DNA from 2 places in the Bacillus sp. M5A3_1b genome. Region 1 is predicted to be linked to the other one. Evidence: riboswitches for the same ligand, from Rfam matches in the RefSeq annotation. Region 1 holds a riboswitch; the other holds the start of a gene.
The links. A riboswitch is a leader RNA that binds a small molecule or an ion and turns the genes downstream of it on or off. The one in region 1 is predicted to bind FMN.

Region 2: another riboswitch for FMN. It lies ahead of ribD (bifunctional diaminohydroxyphosphoribosylaminopyrimidine deaminase/5-amino-6-(5-phosphoribosylamino)uracil reductase RibD); the one in region 1 lies ahead of ACLBWW_RS07635 (ECF transporter S component).

The regions. Positions count from the first base shown of each region.
Region 1 covers NZ_JBKEZY010000002.1:276,676-284,782, reverse strand. Annotated here, with positions in the region: gene resE (sensor histidine kinase ResE) at 1-656, shown strand, start outside; gene ACLBWW_RS07650 (cob(I)yrinic acid a,c-diamide adenosyltransferase) at 794-1,375, shown strand; gene ACLBWW_RS07645 (peptidoglycan DD-metalloendopeptidase family protein) at 1,460-2,074, shown strand; gene ACLBWW_RS07640 (hypothetical protein) at 2,105-2,791, opposite strand; FMN riboswitch at 3,037-3,176, shown strand; gene ACLBWW_RS07635 (ECF transporter S component) at 3,339-3,917, shown strand; gene ACLBWW_RS07630 (ferredoxin) at 4,041-4,289, opposite strand; gene ACLBWW_RS07625 (helix-turn-helix domain-containing protein) at 4,579-5,640, shown strand; gene ACLBWW_RS07620 (RecQ family ATP-dependent DNA helicase) at 5,630-7,159, shown strand; gene ACLBWW_RS07615 (CPBP family intramembrane glutamic endopeptidase) at 7,159-7,722, shown strand; gene ACLBWW_RS07610 (LysM peptidoglycan-binding domain-containing protein) at 7,745-8,107, shown strand, end outside.
Region 2 covers NZ_JBKEZY010000001.1:413,611-421,717, forward strand. Annotated here, with positions in the region: gene ACLBWW_RS02115 (Na+/H+ antiporter family protein) at 1-357, shown strand, start outside; gene ACLBWW_RS02120 (LacI family DNA-binding transcriptional regulator) at 381-1,244, opposite strand; gene ACLBWW_RS02125 (GNAT family N-acetyltransferase) at 1,347-1,826, opposite strand; gene ACLBWW_RS02130 (alpha/beta hydrolase) at 1,908-2,831, shown strand; gene ACLBWW_RS02135 (DUF2552 family protein) at 2,842-3,087, opposite strand; gene ACLBWW_RS02140 (CDGSH iron-sulfur domain-containing protein) at 3,377-3,583, shown strand; FMN riboswitch at 3,790-3,933, shown strand; gene ribD (bifunctional diaminohydroxyphosphoribosylaminopyrimidine deaminase/5-amino-6-(5-phosphoribosylamino)uracil reductase RibD) at 4,244-5,356, shown strand; gene ribE (riboflavin synthase) at 5,338-5,982, shown strand; gene ribBA (bifunctional 3,4-dihydroxy-2-butanone 4-phosphate synthase/GTP cyclohydrolase II) at 5,995-7,188, shown strand; gene ribH (6,7-dimethyl-8-ribityllumazine synthase) at 7,207-7,668, shown strand; gene ACLBWW_RS02165 (hypothetical protein) at 7,698-8,018, opposite strand.

The DNA.
Region 1 (8,107 bases):
ATGAACTTCGTACACCGATGGTAATGCTTCAAGGGTATAGTGAAGCGATTTTAGATGATATTGTGCAAACGAAAGAAGAAATTAATGAGTTTGTTCAAATTATTTATGATGAATCCGTTCGTTTAGGTAAACTTGTAAATGAACTATTAGATTTAGCGCGTATGGAAAGTGGTAATGTAGAGTTACATATAGGTGAAGTTGATATTCATCCTTTCGTTGAAAAAATAGGTCGTAAATTCCAAGGAATTGCAAAGGATAAAGAAGTCGCATTAACGGTTGATTTCCAGAATCCAATTGAACAATACCCGTTTGATGCAGATCGTATGGAACAAGTATTGACGAATTTAATTGATAACGCAATTCGTCATACGAATGCAGGCGGACATGTAACGCTTGTAATTAATACGAAAAATAATGGTCTTACTTTTGAAGTACAAGATTCGGGCGCTGGTATTCCAGAAGAAGATATTCCATTTTTATTTGATCGTTTCTACAAAGCTGATAAAGCAAGAACACGTGGGAAAAAAGGTGGAACGGGGCTCGGGCTTGCGATTGCAAAAAATATTGTGCAAGGCCATGATGGTAAAATTGCTGTTTCAAGTGTTGTTGGAGAGGGAACTACATTCTCTGTATATTTACCGAATCGTATAATTTAGATATGCGTTTTTAAAGTTGATAATGAATAAAGTTCTACTGTTTTTTATTTTTTTGTAAAATCAATTAAATAAATAATAGTAGAACTTTTTTTCTATCTTAGTCGAATGAAGAATAGCAAGAGGGGTGTCGTGAAGCGATGAAATTATATACGAAAACAGGAGATAAAGGGACAACAAGTGTAATAGGCGGCAGAGTGGATAAAGATAATATCCGAGTTGAAGCATATGGCACGATAGATGAGGCGAATTCTCATATTGGATATGCAATGACTAAGCTACAAGGCGGATCTTTTGGAGATATTTACAATGAACTTGAAAATATTCAACATGAACTATTTGATTGCGGGGGAGACTTGGCGATAGTAGAGGGGAAAATTCCTTATAAAGTAACGGTTGAAATGGTTGAAAGCTTAGAAAGAAGGATTGATTCGTATATAGAAGAAGCACCGCCGTTAGAGCGTTTTATTTTACCAGGTGGAAGCGAAGCGGCAGCTGCTATTCATATTGCACGTACAGTTGTAAGGCGAGCAGAACGATGTGTAGTGTCCTTGCAAAAAGAAGGGAAAATAAATGAAGTTGTTCTAAAGTATGTAAATAGATTATCTGATTATTTGTTTGCGGTAGCTAGAGTAATAAACGCTCGATTACAAGTAAAAGATGTGGAGTATAATCGCAGTGCAATCGTTTTTCGTGATAAAAAAGAGAAGGAAGTGGAGTGATTCACTTTCTTTTTTTGTATACTTTTTTCTGTAATATACCAAAATAGAGAAGGTATGGTGTTAATTAGAAAACGGAGGATGTATATGAAAGTGTTAAAATGTAGCATCATGTTATTGACGGTATTGTTTTTATCTCAATTACATGTGTACGCAGAGGGAAATCAATGGACATGGCCTGTTGAAGGGCAGATAAGTGATTATTTTGGGACAAGGCATGGAAAACACTACGGTATAGATATAGCAGCACCGATTGGCACGCCTGTGGCAGCTATTCAAGAAGGTAAGGTAACAAAGTCTTATTATTCAAGTAGTTATGGAAACGTTGTATTTATTAAACATGGAGAATATGAGGCTGTGTATGCGCATTTAAATAAGAGATATGTAGTTCAAGGGGATTATATTTCAAAAGGAGAAATAATTGGAGAAGTAGGAAATACAGGAGAATCGAGAGGTGCACACTTACATTTAGAAGTTCATCAAGGAAGATGGACGATGGCGAAAAAGAATGCGATGAATCCATTGCTTGTTCTAAATGAACAGAGAAATGAAGTTGTGTCCTCATCCTTATATGTCGTCCAAAAAGGGGACACTTTAGTTAGTATTGCACGGAAATTTAGTATGTCAGTTAAGGAAGTTAAAGATAAAAATGGACTGCAGCAAGATCGGATTTATCCAAATCAACAATTATACGTAAAGTAAAAAAAGAGCTAGTTAAACTAGCTCTTTTTTTTACCAAAAAATAAAGACACATATAAATCCAGAAATAGCTAAGTAGCTATATAAGTAAAATACTTTCGTTCTTGTTTTTTCGTTCGTTCGAAATAGTACAATAGTCGGTTCAATTAAACCGATTGTCAAACAAAGTAAACCAAGAAGCATACAACCGATTGAAATGGAGTACAGGGCGATTTGTGGTGCTTGAAATGGAATCATCCATTTTAATAAAAATGCAATAAGTGCAGTGTAGCAAATGCTGCCGATGTATTTATTCAACGGTGCATTAGAACGGAACCCTGGAAGTTTTTTTAAGAAAGAACGGGAAACAACTTCAGTTTGTAAAGATGTGTGCTCTTCAATTATTTTTTGAGCTTCTTTTCCTTTTTGGAAAAGGGATAATATCCAGTTTCGCTCACCTTGAAAAATAAATTGAGAAGTTGTCAAATAATGATCCACCTTCACTTTATTCCAACTCTTCCATGGGTGACGCTCACACAGTTTTAATTTACTCTCTGTTTTTTTATCATACTGATAAATACTGATGCCATCTTCATCGAAAGCAGCATAGTATGTCTCGCTTGAGAATGTGCCTAAATCAATTGGACAGTAGAAAAGTAATTCTTTTTTTAAGTAAAAGTATTCTTTTCTTAAGTTTTTTTTCATTGCTTCTCGAATAGAGTGTCTCTTTTCTTTTTTCATGACATTTCCTCCATAATCCAGAAAATGTTCTTATCTTAACAATTCAACATCTTATCACTTTTCATTATATATGACTAGGGGATTCATAGGGGAAATGCCGAATACTAAAAAATCTGGGGTGTATTGTAAAATATAGTAATTGGTTTTAATTATATAAAATTAATAACTTATTTTTAATAAGTTACACTTTTTTTGTTCACAATACGATTATGTTGTTGTATAATAAAGTGGAAAATAGAATATCGGTCTATCTTCGGGGCAGGGTGAAAATCCCGACCGGCGGTGATGAACTATATGTGATTTTGTTCTAAGCCCGCGAGCCGTTAAGGCAGGATTTGGTGTGATTCCAAAGCCGACAGTATAGTCTGGATGGGAGAAGATGGAGGTTCAAGCGTTCAAAAAAGATATGGATTTGAACGTCTGTTTGATGTGCCTTAAATTCTCCCTTTGTGTAAAACACAAAGGGTTTTTTCGTTCTATGAAAAAGTAGGCATAGCAGAACCTTTCCACTTTCCATGAGATGATCGATGGAAAAGGAGAGAGAAAGATGAAACAAAAAAACAGTGTAGTGCAGATGGTGAGTGTAGCGATGCTAAGTAGTATTGCATATTTACTGATGATGTTGGATTTCCCGTTTCCAGGGCTTCCGCCATTTTTAAAAATTGATTTTAGTGATGTACCAGCTCTAATTGCAGCAATTATTTTCGGGCCAGTTGCAGGGATAATTGTAGAGGCGATAAAGAATATTTTACATTACGGGATTCAAGGGAGTTTAACGGGAGTGCCAGTTGGAGAAATTGCTAACTTTATTGCAGGATGTTTATTTATTGGACCGGCAGCTTTCTTATTTAGAAAGTATCGTACTGTTAAGAGTTTAACGACAGGATTAATGCTAGGGACAATTACAATGGCGCTCATTATGAGTGTATTAAATTACATCATTATATTCCCAGCTTACACTTGGTTTTTAAATTCACCAGCTATGTCTAGCGAGGCTATAAGAACAACGGTTGTAACGGCAATCTTACCATTTAATTTGATTAAAGGAATTGTTGTGACAATTGTATTTGTAGCGTTATTCTCACGCCTGAAAGTATGGGTGTTTGCAAAAATGAAAAATGCATAAAATATAAAATAAAACCATTAGTAGTATGGAACTACTAGTGGTTTTTTATTAAGTAGAATGAAAATAGAAAACAAAAAATATCCCTCATATGAATGAGGGATATTTTTTGAAGTTAATAAAAGACTATTCGAATTTTAAAGAGTCGCCATCAAATGATTCATCAGCAACTTTAATTGAGTCAGTTGGACAACCTTCGAATGCATCCATCATATCTTCAATTAATACATCTGGAATTTCAACGATACCTTGGTTATCGTCTAACGTTACAAATGCAATACCTTCATCATCATAATCATAAATGTCTGGTGCAGCAGCGCCGCAAGCACCACATGCGATACAAGTATCTTTATCAACGATTGTATATTTTGCCATCTTTTTTCCCTCCTGATAATATGTATGTGAAAAGCTCGCCATAAAAATTATAACCTTATTGTAAAACGGTTTTTAAAACTTTTCAACATAAAATTATAATGATAATCCTTATCAATTAGAGTGTCAACTAATTTTTGCATTATGTCATAAGATTTTCAAAATACGTAAATGTTATTTCGTTTGGTACAATATACTATATACAAGTACATAGTGCCGATATGATAAGTTTAATGAGTAAGTGCAATCATACTAAAAAGTAATTAAGCTAGATTGAAAGGTGGAAGCGGTAATGCAACTACAATATACTTTATTGTATTGTTTAAAACAATTGAATGGTGAAAGGACCGTTTCTTCTATTTATTATTTATTAAAAGGAAAACGATCTTCGCAAACGTTACAAGATGGAAATATGTTCCGAATTTCATTTTTGTTTGGAATATATAAATCGTTAAATAGAACAGACTATGATCGTGAAGTTGCAAAGTTGTTGCAAGCAGATTTGATTCGAGAAATACATGAAAATACATATTTGTTAACATCTAAAGGTAAAATGCAGTTACATACATGGGAGGAAGTGTATGCTTTTCCTGCGCATTTACATGGTTTACACTATGGTGAATTAGGTGAAACATTTTGGAAACGATTATCATTAATTATTCAAACTATATCTAATTTACAACAGAATAATACGAAGTTTATTCCCATTCAACAAGATACAGAAATAATGATGTGGGTAAAACGTTTTTTAACAGGTATACCATATAGGCGAAGTGAATTGGCTAAAAGATTATGGAAAGAAATATATAATCTTTTAGGAAAAGGTGATGTGGTAGAAGCGACGATTGTAACATATAGATTAACAGGATATGAACGTATCGGTTGTACATTGCAGCAATTAGCGGAAATTACGAAACAAGATATATTCCGGGTGTATTTTTTATTTTGGGGTACAATTCACTTCTTTATACAAGAAGTTCACGATAAAGAAAATGAATTTCCGCTATTGGCTGAGATTATCTCTTATCCAAATGAGAGAGCTGATTTATTTAGTTTATCAACGAAAAAAACATATAATTTTTGGAGACAAGGACGCTCTTTAGATGAAATAGCGACAATTAGAAATTTAAAGGTTGCAACGATAGAAGATCATTTTGTTGAAATTGCTTTGCGGGAAAAAGAGTTTTCAATCGAGATGTTTATGGAAAAAGACAAAATAGATAAAGTAACAAAAGTAATTGAGGCATTACAAACACGTAAGTTGCGTGAGTTGAAACAAGCGGTTGGAGAGGGTATCTCTTATTTTGAAGTTCGTCTTGTATTGGCGCGGATGGAGGGTATAAATGAAGCTTGAGGAATATTTATATAGATGGTTTGGATATTCTGAATTTCGTACAGGGCAAAAAGGGGTCATTACAGATTTATTAGAGGGAAAAGATGTTATAGCAATGCTCCCGACTGGAAGAGGGAAGTCTATGTGCTATCAACTTCCAGGGCTAATGCAAGAAGGAACCGTGCTTGTTGTATCACCATTATTATCTTTGATGGAAGATCAAGTTACACAATTAAAGTATGTTGTGAAAAACCGAGTAATAGCATTTAATAGTTTTCGGACATTACATGAAAAAAGAGAAGCGATGAAAAAATTAGCTTCATATAAATTTATTTTTGTTTCACCAGAGATGTTGCAGTCGGAAGTGTTAATAAGAGAATTGAAGAAAGTTCATATTTCATTATTTGTTGTGGATGAGGCTCATTGTATTTCACAATGGGGTTATGATTTTAGGCCAGACTATAAAAAACTAAATGTAGTCATTGAAAATATCGGGTCTCCTACGGTGCTAGCATTAACGGCAACAGCGACAAAAGATGTACTCCGAGATATAGCAGAGAGTTTAGATTTGAAGAAAGTGACGCAGCATGTATACTCTATTGATCGTCCAAATATTGCGATGGAAGTACAATTTGTGGAGACGATAGAAGAGAAGAAAGAAGCGCTTTTGGATCAGGTGATGTATTTACAAGGGCCAGGGATTGTATATTGTTCAAGCAGAGCGTGGACAGAACGTTTAACGGAGTATTTAAGAGGAAAAGGCGTGACTGGTGTCGCTTTTTATCATGGTGGTATGGAACATGAAGAGCGTATGTTAATTCAACAGCAGTTTATGAATGACCAGTTGCAGCTTGTAATATGTACAAGTGCTTTTGGTATGGGAGTAAATAAGTCGAATACGAGCTATATTATTCATTTTCATTATCCGACTAATATAGCTTCCTATTTACAAGAAATCGGAAGAGCTGGAAGAGATGGTGAACCGAGTATAGCTATCTTACTATGTAGTCCGTTAGATCACGATTTACCAATTTCGATAATTGAAGATGAATTGCCAAGTCAGTCGCAAATACAATTTTTATTCTCTTTACTACAAGAAAGAATGTTTCAAACGAAAGAATTACCAATAGAAGAGGTAGAAGAAATTTGTTATAATGCAGCAAGATTTAATGAACAATATTGGCGTTTCATCCGCTATCATCTTGAACAGCTTGGAATCATACAACAGCGAAAATTAAAATTAGAGAGCTTGTCAGATGAAATTATGAACAGATTAATAGCTGAAGTAGAAATAAGGCTACGTAATAAATATAGTGAGCTAGAAAACATGAAGTCGTGGATACAAGTGAAAGAATGTAGGCGTGAATATTTGTTACAACAGTTCGGTTATAGAAAAGAGAACGAGTTGAAAAATTGCTGTGACTATTGTGGTATTACAAAAACAGATTATAAAAAAAGACAAGCGCAACAATCGGATTTCGACTATAATTGGGAAACAGAGTTACAAAAGCTTTTCGGTCTAGAAAAGATGGGGGAATGATGAACATTCAAAGGCATAATATTGAAGATATGAGTCCGAAAGAAATAAGGCTGAATCTGTATATCACACAGTTCATTATTATCGGTATCGGTTGTTTACTAGCATATGTATTATTCCGAGATATAAAATCGGTGTATAGTCTGTGGAAGTGGGAACCGGTGTCTATACTTATAATAGGTGGCTTGTTGGCAATTGGTATTGTGTTATTAGATTATGTTGCAATGCGAGTATTTCCAGAGTCTTGGTTTGATGATGGTGGTATTAACGATAAGATGTTTCAAGGAATGTCAGTTATGCACCTACTCGTTATTACGTTCATTATCGGCTTTGCAGAAGAATTTTTATTTAGAGGTGTAGTGCAGACGCACTTTGGAATTGTAATAGCGAGTTTAGTATTTGCAGTGTTACATATTCGGTATATAACAAAGCCATTTTTGTTTTGTTTCGTCTGTTTCATTAGTTTTGTCTTTGGTTATGTGTTTGAATGGACAGAAAATTTGTTTATAACAATCTTTGCACACTTTCTTGTTGATTTTATAATGGGACTCCAATTAAGAAAATAAATGTAAGGTGGTGGTGAACAACATGAGAAAACGAATTCCTGATTTCGAAGAGGAATTAGAAGTTGAGCGAGTGGAAGAAAAAGAAAGTTTACCGCCGCGTAGTGAAATTCATAGAAATAAAGAGAAAAAAGAAAAGTTTAAAATGAATCATATTTTCGTCCGAGTTTTAACATTTCTATTCATATTACTACCAATTAGTATCTTATGGTATACAGATAAATATATTCAGGTGAAAAGTGATGGTAATAACGCTGGGAAAAGTGCGTTTGAGGTCATTTTCTTTGATTCAGCTAAATCTGAGTCTGAGGCAACATCTGAGAAAGTAGTAACGCATACGGTAAAAGAAGGAGAAACTTTAGAAAGTATAGCGAAGCAATATTTTTCA
Region 2 (8,107 bases), on a different contig from region 1:
AGTGCACATATAATTGGAAATAATAAACCACTCGCTGCATTTCTTATGCTTGTGATTGGGCTTCTCGTTACGATGGGAATTGGTTCATCCTTTTCAACCATCCCTATCTTAACAACAATTTTTGTACCTCTTTGCATACAGCTTGGATTTAGTCCAATGGCTACAATTGCAATTATCGGTACAGCCGGAGCGCTAGGCGATGCAGGATCACCAGCATCAGATAGTACACTTGGACCAACATCCGGTTTAAATGCTGATGGTCAACACCATCATATATGGGATACATGTGTACCAACTTTTCTGCATTATAATATACCGTTACTCATATTTGGCTTTATTGCCGCCATTACATTATAAAAGGTGCGTTTTATACGCACCTTTTACTTTTTTATTTTTCCTTTTAATTGTTGCAACGCTATTTTCCCATTTTCTTCGACACAACTCTCCATTTGCATGAATGACGGACCTGTCCACTCACTGTCTATACTCCCGTTCAGTCCAATAATTTTTAACTTATCCGGTATACGGATATTTAAATTTTTCGCTGCTTGAATTAACTCAAAAGTAACCTTTTCACTTGAAGTTACAATTCCATCTATATACGGAGAAGTTTGCAAGAATGTAATAAACTGTTTATTCGTATACCCTTGTACACATACTTCTCGATAAGAGATTCCTTCCTCCCAAACAGCGTCTAAAAATCCTGATATGTGATCTTCCATTTCTTCACTATCTTCTCCCTCATTGAAATAAGCAAGGAAGTGACAGCCTTTTTCTTTTAATAAAGAAACCGCTCTTTGTCCATTTTCATAATAATTTGCATGGGATTTTTTTTCATCAATCACAACAAAGGGAAGTGGAATTTCTCCTATACTTTTAAAAACAGATTTTGTCAAAATAACACCTGCAACGTTATTTTCCTTCAACATATGTATGTATCTATCTTTATTCTCTATATTACAAACAATGATTTGATATCCTTCTTTATATGCTATTTCCTCAATACAATGTAGCAAAGTGATGTTTGATGGGTTATATACATTATCTACAAGTAATGCAATTATCGTTGAATTCTCTTTAAACAATGGCTTTGTTGTACTATTTGGCCTATAACGTAATTCCTCAATTGCTTCCTTTACTTGTTTAACTGTGTCCTCATGAACGTATCCTTTTTCGTTAATAACTCGTGAAACGGTTGCGACTGAAACACCTGCTAATTTTGCAACATCACGTATAGTTGCCACATCGTCACCCCTTAATATGGTAATAGATTACAATTTTACGGTAACCTAAATTACAATATTCGTCAAGGTTAATAACTTATATTTCTGAAAATTGTTACATCATTACACTAAACGATATTCTAACTGAATTTCATGTAGAATTAGGATATTATCATACCCAATACGTGGAATTTCTTTCTTTATTTCTCGTGCTTTTTCCACTGCATTCACATATAAATGAGTCATCACAAATTTACGTTTTTGGTAAAATCGTAACGCATTCATATTATCATTTGTTGTTATGAGCCAAACCCGCCCGCACCGTTCTTCTTCTGCAACTTGTAATACACAATCTACAAGTTTCGTCCCTATTCCTTTTCTTTCTTCAAAGCTATCTAACGACACAATTTCACACATATTTCCGGTCACTTCATATGTTATAATTCCGATTATTCTGTCATCTGAGAGCGCAATAAATCCTGGCAACTCTTCTAACTGATGCCCCTTCCCACGTGAAACCATCAATGAACTCCCCCAGTTCTCACACATGAACATTCGGATTGTTTCTTTCATCGCTGGCGTAATTTTTTGTATATACACCATTTCCTATTTCTCCCCTTTTCTATCATTGTGATACAATGTAAGTGTATCACATGTAACGGTATTTGGAGGATGAGGTAAAGTATGAAACGTTTTTTTGCAGCATTGTTTACTATACTAGGTGCGATAACTGCCCTTGGGATTTTCTTTACAAATAAAGTGATGTACTTAAAGAAAAAAACAGAGGAAGAAGTACTCGAAAGAGAAACGAAAAAACATTTTCGTATAGAGGATTTTGATGCTCTTCATAAAGAAGAAATTCATATTCCCTCGCAATTCGGATATGATCTTCACGGATATTACATTCCTGCTGGTCATTCCAATAAGTTTATGATTTTTTGTCACGGCGTAACTGTAAATAAAATGAACTCTGTAAAATATGCAAGGTTATTTTTAAACAGAGGGTATAATGTCGTTATTTATGATCATCGTCGTCATGGTAAAACTGGCGGAAAAACAACAAGCTATGGATACTATGAAAAACATGATTTAAAATCTGTAGTTGACTGGCTAAAAAGTCGCTTTGGAACAAATATAACACTCGGTATTCATGGTGAATCTATGGGAGCTGCAACACTTCTTCAATACGCAGGACTTGTAGAAGATGGTGCTGATTTCTATATTGCAGATTGTCCTTTTTCTGATTTCTACGGACAATTACAACACCGTTTAAAGGTTGAATTCCATTTACCTAAATGGCCCTTATTACCTTTAGCAAATGCTTTTTTAAAAGTGCGTGACGGTTATACGATTCGCGAAGTTTCACCAATCGATTGTATAAAAAATATTAACAATCCCGTCCTCTTTATTCATAGTAAAGATGATGATTATATTTTAGCTGATATGACGAAAGCACTATATGAAGCAAAAGAAAACAATAAACAACTTTATATTGCAGAACGCGGTGCACACGCTTGCTCTTATAACGAAAATAAAGAAGAGTATGAAGCAGCCGTTGATCAATTTTTAAACTCATATGTAAAAGAAACAAAAAACAGGCTTGCATAAGCCTGTTTTTTTATTGCGCTAAAACGTCTGTAACTTGTTCCATATTTTCAGAAATCCATTGCATTGCATCATCTAACGTTGGAAATTCTGTCGTTTGAAATGTTACTTCATCTTGAAGTAACCAAACATCCTTTGCCTCTTGCCCTACACCTGCAATGGACCAATGTAACAAACTATATGGATGATTATCATTCAAAAATGATGCCCACGTGCGCTCATTTGCAATGTTTCGTAATGTATGTAATTGTTTATCCATCTCTCGTCACCTAACTCTATTCAGTTATAAAAAACATTATAACACTCTCTTCTCTCCCAAAGAAAGTGCTCATTTTACCCCGCTATTTGCGGGCAGTAAAACTCCCACCTCAAAACTCAACTAAAACAAAGAAGTTAGGTGGGAGATTTACTGCCCCTAAAAGCCCGATTGATTCAACTAATAATTAGTGGGGGGATACCTCCCCCACTAATTAAAGTTTCACTTTATATTGTCAAGTACTTCTCTTAATTATATGATGAAATTAAGCGTTTGGGAAGGAGGGATAGCGTTGGCGAAAGTACAAATTAAAGTAAATGATAATGGCTCTTTTCGCGTTACAGGGGACGTGGAATTAGTCGATTCACAAGGGAATGTATTCCCAGCAAAACCGGCATTTTCTTTATGCCGTTGTGGTTTATCAAAAAATATGCCTTATTGCGATGCTTCGCATAAAGGGAAATTCGAGTCTGTCGTTAGAGCACCAGAGGCAGAATAATTTTACATGTGACATGCACATTTTTTTGTGCATGTTTTTTCTTTTCATTAACTCTCGTCCCCCTTTTCCTTACAACATTCCTCTTCCTTACAACATTCCTCGTACTTTTGTCCTCATTCCAACTTACATATATTTTCACACAATTCTTCACATTCGAATATTTTTTTCTAGCCTTTTATTTTTTTTGTGCTATAATTTGAGCAAACAACATCCTTCGGGGTCGGGTGAAATTCCCAACCGGCGGTGATGAAGTGCAAACTTCTAAGTCCGTGACCCGTTTTCAACTCGAAAACGGTGGATCTAGTGAAACTCTAGGGCCGACAGTATAGTCTGGATGGGAGAAGGATATGTTTTCTAGTAATTTTATATAGCGAATACACTTTTATTTCAGTATGCATATTTTTAAAGTTTCGTTTTGAATCTTTATATATGTTTTATTTTGTATACTTATGTTTCTATACTGAAATAAAAAGATACGACTAGCGTTTGAAAAATTCGATATTTTTGCTAGGTTTTTTCCTTATGCAAAAATACCAATCATCGTTAGGTTTCTTTCCTGTACTTTCGTATTCGAACTATATTTCTAGAAATCACGTCTCCCAAACCCCAAGGATATAAAATCCTTGGGGTTTTTTGATTTTTTCAGGAGAGGTGAAGAGAATGACAGATCAAGAATATATGAGGATTGCCCTGCAGTTAGCAGAAAGGACATCTGGACAAACAAGTCCAAATCCTATGGTTGGTGCTGTTGTTGTAAAAGAAGGAAACATCGTCGGTATTGGCGCTCATTTACGTGCCAGTGAAGAACATGCAGAAGTTCACGCTCTTCATATGGCTGGTGAAAAAGCAAAAGGAGCTACCGTTTATGTAACACTTGAACCGTGTAGCCATTTTGGAAAAACACCACCTTGTTGTGAATTGCTCATCAAAAAAGGAGTCAAACGGGTTGTAATTGCTACTCTTGATTGCAATCCTCTCGTTTCTGGTACTGGAAAAAAGAGATTAGAAGAAGCTGGCATCGAAGTAACTACCGGTGTTCTTGAAACAGAAGCCACCTTATTAAATCGTTTCTTTTTTCACTACATGAGAACGAAACGTCCATTTGTAACAATAAAAACAGCGATGAGCTTAGATGGAAAAACAGCAACTGTCACGGGTGAAAGTAAGTGGATTACAGGTGAAGAAGCACGAGCTGATGTTCACCAATATCGTCATACACATGATGCGATTCTCGTTGGAGTGAATACAGTTATAGCTGATAATCCGCATTTAACGACAAGAATTCCTAACGGGGGTAAAAATCCTATTCGTGTTATTTTAGATACCCATTTACGAACGCCACCATCTTCTCATGTCATAACAGATGGTTTAGCACCGACATGGATTATTGTCGGTAAGGATGTAAATAAAGAGAAAATAGCTTCTTATGAATCTGAAAATATAGCTATATTCCAAATGAAAACAAAACATATAGAAATCAAGGACCTCCTTTTCTTTCTTGGAGAGAAGCAAATTCTTTCTCTATTCGTTGAAGGTGGCCAAACAGTTCACGCAAGCTTCTTACAAACAAAGCATCTCAATGAAATTGTAACTTATATAAGCCCCAAATTAATTGGCGGGAAAGATGCCCCTACTTTATTTGGGGGAAATGGTTTCGCAGCATTGCAAGATGCACTTTCCTTGGAAATTCAAGAGATGAAACAAATTGGTGATGATATAAAAATCGTTGCGAATGCCCAAAGTGAGGTGACGGAATGTTTACAGGAATTGTAGAAGAATTAGGAACGATTGCAAACATGCAACAAAGAGGAGAAGCGATGAAGTTAACGATCCATGCAAATAATATTTTATCAGATGCTCACTTAGGTGATAGTATCGCGGTTAACGGTATTTGCTTAACTGTAACGAGTTTCACAACAACTTCATTCACAGTGGACGCAATGCCTGAAACGATGCAATCAACATCACTTCGCATGCTTAAACAACACTCTAAAGTAAATTTAGAGCGGGCGATAGCTGCAAACGGACGATTCGGTGGACATTTCGTTTCAGGACATATTGATGGCATCGGAACGATATTAAACAAAAAACAACACTATAATGCCGTCTATTACAAAATAGCTATTGCTGATGAATTGCTGCGCTATTGTTTGCATAAAGGATCCGTTGCTGTTGATGGAACGAGTTTAACAATATTTGATATAGACGAATCTTCCATCACAATCTCACTCATCCCGCACACAGTAAGTGAATCTGTTATCGGAGAAAAGAATGCCGGTGACATCGTAAACATTGAGTGTGACATGATCGGTAAATATATCGAACGCTTTATTTCTAAACCTGTAAAACAAACAGGTTCAATGAGCGAAAGCTTTTTACAAGAAAACGGATTTCTATAAGGGGGAAGCATTATGTTTCATCGTATTGAAGAAGCTCTAGAAGATTTAAAACAAGGAAAAGTCGTTATCGTATGCGATGATGAAAACCGTGAAAATGAAGGCGACTTTATCGCTTTAGCAGAGTATATTAAGCCAGAAACGATTAACTTTATGATTACACATGGGCGTGGTCTCGTTTGTGTACCGATTACGGAAGTATACGCAGAACGTCTACAATTAGAACCAATGGTAGCTCATAATACAGATTCGCATCATACTGCATTTACAGTGAGTATTGATCATGTTTCTACAACAACAGGGATTAGCGCTCACGAACGGGCGACTACGATACAAGAATTATTAAACCCTGCATCAAAAGGTGCTGATTTCAATCGTCCTGGACATATCTTTCCATTAATCGCGAAAGAAGGCGGTGTCCTACGCCGAGCTGGTCATACAGAGGCTGCCGTCGATTTAGCACAGCTTTGCGGAGCAGAACCAGCTGGAGTCATTTGTGAGATTATTAATGAGGACGGTACGATGGCTCGCGTACCTGATTTACTACAGTGCGCAAAACAATTTGATATAAAAATGATTACAATAGAAGATTTAATTGCTTATCGCCGCCACCATGAAACACTAGTGACGCGAGAAGTGGAAATTACATTACCTACAGATTTCGGTACTTTCCATGCAATTGGCTATTCTAATTCATTAGATACGAAAGAGCATATCGCACTCGTAAAAGGTGATATTTCAACAGGAGAGCCTGTACTTGTACGCGTTCATTCAGAGTGCTTAACAGGAGATGTATTTGGCTCATGTCGCTGTGATTGCGGACCACAACTCCATGCTGCACTTGCTCAAATTGAACGTGAAGGAAAAGGCGTTCTTCTTTATATGAGACAAGAAGGACGAGGCATCGGCCTTCTTAATAAGCTTCGCGCTTATAAGTTACAAGAAGAAGGATTCGATACTGTAGAAGCAAACGAAAAACTTGGGTTCCCAGCTGATTTGCGTGATTACGGTATTGGCGCTCAAATTTTAAAAGATTTAGGTTTACAACATTTACGATTATTAACGAATAATCCACGAAAAATTGCTGGCTTACAAGGTTACGATTTAGAAGTAATCGAGCGTGTACCATTGCAAATGCCAACAAAAGAAGAGAATAAAACGTATTTACAAACGAAAGTAAACAAATTAGGACATTTACTAAACTTATAATTAAGGGAGAGATTTATTATGGTATTCGAAGGTCATTTAGTTGGTACAGGATTAAAAGTTGGGGTTGTTGTTGGACGTTTTAATGAATTTATTACAAGTAAGTTACTCGGCGGAGCTTTAGATGGATTAAAGCGTCACGGTGTAGAAGAAACTGATATCGATGTTGCTTGGGTTCCTGGCGCATTCGAAATTCCTTTAATCGCTAAAAAGATGGCTAATAGCGGAAAGTATGATGCTGTAATTACGTTAGGTACTGTAATTCGTGGTGCTACAACACATTACGATTACGTTTGTAATGAAGTAGCAAAAGGAGTTGCATCTTTATCACTACAAACAGACATCCCAGTTATTTTCGGTGTATTAACGACTGAAACGATCGAGCAAGCGATTGAACGCGCGGGCACGAAAGCAGGTAATAAAGGCTATGAATCCGCCGTTGCTGCGATTGAAATGGCTCATTTATCAAAACAATGGGCATAAAAAATAAAAAAGAGGCTGCGGCCTCTTTTTTATTTTTTCACTTTTTTCCGTACATCTTTTATTAATTCATCCATTGTTTTTCCTTCTGTTTGTATACGAAGCGTTTGTGCTGTTCTCCATACATTCTCTCTTTTCTTCGCTTCTTCTATAATAGTAATTTCTTTTCGCACTTCCTTTAAATCTTTCCCTTCTGTTTTCAATCCAAAATGTTCAGCTTTCGTTCGAAAATGTTGTTCAATTCGTTGTTGCATTTCTTTTTGTTCAGGATTTTCGGCAGCCTTAACTGGATCAGCACTTATTGCTTTTAGTAAAATTAGACAAGTCATAATCGCTAATATATATTTGTGCATGTAAAATCCTCCAACCCAATATAAATTACATATTTACTATGTACAATTGGGGCTTGGAAAATTCGTCCACCAAAATTCTTTTTTTCGCT